Regions from separate parts of the Nocardioides sambongensis genome, predicted to be linked through region 2. Evidence: predicted binding sites of a transcription regulator. Region 2 holds the regulator's gene; the other holds the start of a gene.
What was found. Region 2 encodes LexA, which represses DNA repair genes until DNA is damaged. Its sites were predicted from a motif close to TCGAACANNTGTTCGA; they were not measured.
Positions count from the first base shown of each region.

Region 1: FIV43_RS15100 (HNH endonuclease signature motif containing protein) is a predicted target of LexA. The motif match lies at 1,771-1,786, and genes of this name have one in related genera.

Region 1 is NZ_CP041091.1:3,211,577-3,214,933, forward strand. Features, by position in the region: gene FIV43_RS15095 (iron chaperone) at 34-417, shown strand; gene FIV43_RS15100 (HNH endonuclease signature motif containing protein) at 426-1,718, opposite strand; gene FIV43_RS15105 (gamma carbonic anhydrase family protein) at 1,960-2,508, shown strand; gene FIV43_RS15110 (TspO/MBR family protein) at 2,521-3,018, opposite strand; gene FIV43_RS15115 (SDR family NAD(P)-dependent oxidoreductase) at 3,039-3,357, opposite strand, start outside.
Region 2 is NZ_CP041091.1:2,738,147-2,741,503, reverse strand. Features, by position in the region: gene FIV43_RS12960 (MXAN_6640 family putative metalloprotease) at 1-1,240, opposite strand, end outside; gene lexA (transcriptional repressor LexA) at 1,446-2,177, opposite strand; gene FIV43_RS12950 (LysM peptidoglycan-binding domain-containing protein) at 2,587-2,964, shown strand; gene FIV43_RS12945 (hypothetical protein) at 3,147-3,357, opposite strand, start outside.

The DNA.
Region 1 (3,357 bases), 470 kb from region 2:
TCGTTCCGTGACCGCCGGTGGGAGGCTGTGCGCATGAGCCGCCCCACCACGGTCGAGGAGTACCTCCATCAACTGGCCGACACGGTCTCCGAGCAGGCAAGGGACCGGGTGTCCGAGCTGCGCGCGCTCGCGCTGGACGCCGTGCCGCAGGCGACCGAGGCCATCAAGTGGGGCGCGCCCGCCTTCCTGCACCCCGACGGCGTCATCCTCGTCATGCTCAGCGGCCACAAGGCACATGCCGCGATGGCGTTCACCCCCTCGACGAAGCAGGCGTTCGACGCCGAGCTCGCCGACATCTCCACCGGCCGCAGTACCGTCCGGATCCCGTACGACGACCCCGTTCCGGCCGACCTGCTCACCCGGATGATCGTCTTCCGGCTCGAGGAGCACGAGGTCGAGGACGTCGGCTGGATGTAGTCCGCGCCTCATGTCCGTCGGTGGTATCTCCGGTCGCCGTTGGCGAGTCGGGTGGTGGTGGAGGCGGGGTCGTGTTCGAGGTGGTGGTGGAACGCGCACAACAGCACCCCGTCGTCGAGGTTCGTCTTCCCGCCCTTCGACCACGGGTCCAGATGATGGGCCTCACACCAGCGTGCGGGGATCGAGCACCCCTCACCCCGACACGTCTTGTCCCGCAGGCCGAGGGCGGTGCGTTGCGCGGCAGTGAACAACCGCCGCGCCCGCCCGAGGTCGAGCACCTCGGACTTCCCGCCGAGGACGGCGGGCAGGATGCGTGCGGTACACGCCAACCTGCGGGCGTGGTCTGCGCTGATCCGCAGCTCCCCACCGTTGTCGTGACCGGGGTCGAGCAGGCCAGCGGTGCCGAGGTGGTGGGTGAGTTGGTCGTGGTCGATCGTCACGATCACCGTGGTCGCATCCCCACCATGCACCGGCAGCTTCGCGGGGTCGAGGTGCTCCAACAACGCCCCGAACGCCAGACCCCGGGCCCGGTGCTGCGGCAACCGCTCCGCATCCGGGTTCCCTCCCGTGCCCGCGTGGTGTTGACGCGGTGACGTGAACGCATCCAGATACGTCGCCAACCGGGCAGCAATCGGGTCGGGGACCAGGGCGGTGATCCGGGTCAGCCCGTCCCCGAGGGACCGGATCTTGAGGCTGGTCTTCGCGTGGGCGGCTGCTTCCAGGGCGGCGAGGCGTTTCGCGTCCTCCTCCTCGGCGATCTCCGGTGCGACGACGTCGAGGACCCGCTCGGCCAGCATCCGCAGATGCCTTGGCCCGTACCCACCCTCGGGTGCGTCCTCACGCTCCCCGGTCCCCAACCCGACCAGATGCACCTCGGCCCGGGTCCGAGCCTCATCGTCGATCCGGGCCGGCAGGGCGTCCAGCCCGGCGGTGATCACCCGCGCCTGCTCCAGACTCAACGCACCACGGGCCATCGCCGCCCCCACCCGCGGCCACGCCCGGTCGACCGAGGTCGCGACCTTCGACTCCGACCGCAACCGCAACGGCTCGGTCCCGGTCTGCAACGCCACCCAGCCGGCAACATCGCGAGCACCACGCACCGACGCCACATCACCCGACGCAGCCATCGTGCGCATCCGCAACTCGGTCACCTGCGCCTCGAGGGCGACCAGCTCGGTCAACAGCGTTTCGCGTTCCGGCATCGGGAGGTATCCGGGCTGACGCTCCGCCACCTCACCCAACGCGTCCCGGCACACCGCGACCGCCTCCGAGATCGGGGAGAGGGCGCTGGTCAACGACATCGCGAGGGAGCCTTCCGAGAACGGCTTCAGGTGCCCCTGATTCTACGCTCATTCGAACTGGTGTTCTACTGCTGATCACGACCTTGTGGAACCATTCCCGCAGGTCAACGCCACTTTTCCACAGTCCACCCACGACAACTGGCCCACTTTGTGACGCCAGTGAACCCTGGGCCCACAGCCCGCCCGTTCCATCACATGGGGCGCGACGCCGGTCGCACCGCGCCGTCCCCACAATGCGGCTATGACGCCCATCGCTCCCCAGACCGACGTACCGCGCCTCCTCGCCCTCGGCGCCCGCCGCCCGGAGATCGACCCGGAGGCCTGGATCGCACCCGGCGCCACCGTGGCCGGCTCGGTGAGGATCGCGGCCCGCGCCAGCCTCTGGTACGGCGTGGTGGCCCGCGGCGACGCGGAGCAGATCACCATCGGCGCGGGGAGCAACCTGCAGGACGGCTGCCTGCTGCATGCCGACCCGGGCTTCTCGCTGACCATCGGCGCCGGCGTCTCCGTCGGGCACGGCGCCGTGCTGCACGGCGCGACGATCGAGGACGACGTGCTGGTCGGGATGGGGTCGATCGTGATGAACGGCGCCGTGATCGGCGCCGGCAGCATCGTCGGCGCCGGCGCGTGCGTCACCGAGGGCACGGTCGTCCCACCGCGGTCGATGGTGCTGGGCGTGCCCGGCAAGGTGCGCGCCGAGCTCAGCGACGAGCAGGTCGACGGCATCCGGCTCAACGCCGAGCACTACGTGCACCTCGCGGCCACCCACCGCGACGCCACGCCGCTGTGAGCGGCCCCGGAGTCAGTTCAGTACGACGATCCCGGCGTTGAGCGCGGTCGCGAACGCCACCCACGCCAGGTACGGGACGAGCAGCCACCCGGCCACCCGGTCCCGCCGCAGGAACAGCACCACGGTCAGGACGAGCGCGACCAGCAGCGCCAGGATCTCGACCAGGGCGACCGTGTAGGCGTCGGCGGCGAAGAAGAGCGGCGTCCAGCACAGGTTGAGCACCAGCTGCACGGCGTACACGACCTGCGCACGGTCCCACCCGGCGGCGCGCCAGGCTCGCCAGGCGGCGAGGGCCATCAGCAGGTAGAGAACGCTCCAGACCGGACCGAAGAGCCAGCCGGGCGGCGCATACGGCGGGAGCTCGAGCGCCTCGTAGGTCTCTCGCGAACCCGACGCCGCCCATCCGCCCACGCCGGCGACGACGCCGACGGCGAGCAGGTGGGCGATCAGCACGAGGACGCTGCGGGATCGTCCCTCGGACGGCGTACGGGCGTCGGCGACAGCAGCCATGTCCCCACCTTGCCAGGTGGTCAGAAGTGGGTGCCTCCGTCGACCCGGACCTCGGTGCCGGTGACGAACGCGGCGTCCGCACTGGCCAGCATCGCCACCACCGATGCCACGGTCTCGGGCCCGGCGAAGCCCCCGCCGAGCGCGGGCATCAGCTTCACGAAGAGGTTGAGGTCGGCATCCTCGGGCAGGCCGGGGCCGTTGCTCTGGCCGGACTTGCCGGTGCCGTCGGTCATCCCGGACGAGATCGACCCGGGCTGCACGCTGTTGAACCGGATGCCGCGGCCGGCGTACTCGGCGGCGAGCGCGTGGGTCATCGACTGGATGCCGCCCTTGGAGGCG
Region 2 (3,357 bases):
TGTCGGCCGCGAACCGCGGGAAGACCCGGTTGAGTGTCGTGCCGCGGGCCGCGAGCGCCTTCTCGACGCCCTGCACGCTGTAGTAGCCCTTCGCGCCCGCGCCGTCGTGCGCGAGGGACTCCCACAGCTCGCGGATCAGGTCGGGCAGCCCGGCGGTGGCGGCAGGGTAGCGGTCGGTCAGGTAGCGGAAGAAGATCCAGGTGCCGTAGTGGGCGGACCCGCCGAAGGTGTCGAGCGACTGCGCCGGACGCCCGAGCGGCCCGTAGCGCAGGTAGTTCACGTTGTCGTTGACGTCGTCGTAGAGGTAGTCCTCGGCCCACGTCGCGGTCGCTTCGAGGATCCAGGAGTCCTCGTCCACGTCGTAGGCGTACTGCACGGCGTGGAAGTACTCGTGGGCCGCCGTCACCTGCATGTTCCCCAGCGGCGTGTGCGCGGGGAACTCGCTGGCGGCGTAGTCGTTGTCGAGGACGCAGTAGGCCCAGCTCGCGACGTGCGCGGTGCCGTCCTGGTCGTCCTCGAGGACAGCCGGGTCGTCGGTGGTGCAGTAGCCGTAGAGGCCCTGCTGGCCGATCTCGCCGAGGTAGATGTCGGGCAGGTCGTTGCCGCCGAGCCCGTCGTCGGAGACCACGCTGCGATAGCCCGCGTCGGCGTAGGTGCCCACCACGTGGCTCATCTCGGCGAGCACGACCTCGACGTAGTCGGGGATGCCGTCGCCGGCGGTGCCGTCCCACGCGCCGCCCGGGCCGTCGTCCTCGGTGGGGACCGCGTTGTAGCTGTCGCCCTTCTCGCCGGCGCCGAGGGCCGATCCCTTGTTCACCCAGTGCACGCAGACCACGTCGGAGCAGGTGCTCTTCGGGGTCGCGGCCTCGCGGTAGCAGGTGACGTCGCCATAGGTGCCGTGCAGCGAGCACTTGCCGGTGCTGCCGTCGCCGGCAGGTCGGGCCAGCAGCCGCTCCGCCTCCGCCCGCTCCTCGCCGGTCAGCGAGCTGGCGCGCACCGCCAGGTCGCGCAGCGCCAGGGTCAGGTCGGACTCGGTCACCGTGCTGGTCGCGCCGTCGGCGGTGGTGGTGCCGGGATCGGCCAACGTCTCGGGCGTGGCAGTGCCGTCCTCGAGCAGGTCCTCCACCGTTGCCAGCGCGTCCTCGGCCAGGGCGGTCGGCTCACCCGGTGCCGCAGGATCGGCCGGGTCCGTCGGCGAGCTGCTCAGCCCGGGGTTGTCCATCGGGGTCGGTGCAGCCACGCCTGCAGGCATGCCGATCAGGACGAGGGCGGCGGTGGTGGCGAAGGCGGCACCGATGGACGCCGTACGACGAGAGCGCAACGTGGGACTGCTTTCGCTGGGGGAGCAGACGGAGGAGGGACCGCCTGAGCCTACGCAGCCGGTCCCTCCAACTCCATCTGACGCGACACCCGGGGCCACCCGGACGGGCGACCGGGGTGTCGCGTCAGACCCGACGCAGCACCGCGGTGACCTTGCCGAGGATGGTGGCGTGGGTGCCGTCGATCGGGTCGAACGACGCGTTGTGCGGCAGCAGCCAGACCTTCCCCTCCTTGCGCTGGAACGTCTTGACCGTCGCCTCGCCGTCGATCATCGCGGCCACGATCTCGCCGTTCTCCGCGGTGTTCTGCTGGCGGATCACCACGTAGTCGCCGTTGCAGATGGCAGCGTCGATCATCGACTCGCCACTGACCTCGAGCAGGAAGAGTTGACCGTCGCCGACGAGCTGGCGCGGGAGCGGGAAGACGTCTTCGACGCGCTCCTCGGCGAGGATCGGTCCGCCGGCGGCGATCCGCCCGACGACCGGGACGTTGGTGGCCTGCGGGTTGGCATCGCCGACGCCGGTCTCGTCGACGCTGCTCTCCTCGGCCCCGGAGATGGAACGGCGTGCCGCCATCACCTCGGGCAGGAACACCTCGATCGCGCGGGGGCGGTTCGGGTCGCGCTTGAGGAAGCCCTTCTCCTCCAGCATCCGCAGCTGGTGGGCCACGCTCGAGGTGCTGGTGAGGCCCACCGCCGCGCCGATCTCGCGCATGCTGGGCGGATAGCCGCGGACCTCGATGGAGTCCTTGATGGTGGCCAGGATCCGCTGCTGACGCGGGGTGAGGCCGGTGGCGTCCGGCGGGCCGTCGGGGAACTCGCGCACGGCTGCCTTGCCGGGAGTCTTCTTGCCCGTCATCGGATCCTCCTGGGAGTGCTGGGTGCCGTGCTGGCGCAGCGTCGGGACAGCCGTGGGGCGGAGCGAGCTGCGGGCCGGCTCGTGTGTCGACGGTAGCGCCCATCCGCGACTCGGATCAAACACCTGTTCGAAGCGGGCGTGTCGGCGCCGCGGTCGCTCGTCGCCGCCCCGAGCGGTCGCCGGTCGCCGCCGTAGGGTTCGAACATCGATTCGAACAACCTCTTGACCTCGTTCGAACAGATGATCTAACGTCGTACAGGTGTTCGATTCGAACTGATGGTCGAGAGGCCCGCCGGACTTCCCGTCGGACGCAGTCCGCGGGATCTGTCGGGGGCCTTCGCCAGAGTCTCGATCGCACGCCAACCGACCCGAGGTTCCGCTCGCGGAGCCACTTCCCCCGGAGGTCACCATGAGCACGATCACCCTTTCCCCCGTTTCCCGTACGACGCCGGCCCGCGACGTCCGCCGTGCGACGAGCTCACGCCGACCGGGTGTCCGGCTCACCCGCCGCGGGCGTGCCGTGGTCTTCGCGCTCGGGCTGATGGTCGCCTTCGGCCTCGGCATCTGGCTGGCCTCCGGCTCGATCGCCACCTCCGAGCAGGGAGAGGCGCCGGTCGAGGTGGTCACCGTCGGGCACGGCGACACGCTGTGGGAGATCGCGAGCGACGCCGCGGCGAGCACCGGCGACGGCGACGTCCGCTCGGTGATGGACCGCATCCAGGAGCTCAACGCCCTGGACTCGAGCGTGGTCTACGCCGGTCAGGACCTGCGCGTCCCGACCGAGTGACGGTTGACGGCTGAGGCGCCACGGGCCCTCGCCACCAAGACTCGTGTCCATCGCTTCGACCCCGGTGGACGCAGGGGCCCTGCCAAGGCCCACAGGGGAAGACGAGGGGCGGGATCGCCGAGATCCCGCCCTCGCGCTGTTCGCTGGGTCCGAGGTCGCACCCTCGGTGATCGCCGCGGCGTTCAGCGCGACGCGCGCCGCCCGCCCTTGGGTGTCGAGGGGTCGCGCTTCGGTCGTGGCTCCGGTGCGTGAGTCAGTCCGAGCGCGCGGGAGAGGCGCACGATGAGCATGAAGGAGAGGAACAGGCACGCCACGGCGCCGATGGCGGCCAGCACGAGGAATCCCCAGGCGGCGGCGTCGCCGTCCTGGCGGGCGGTGGCGCCGAAGTCGATC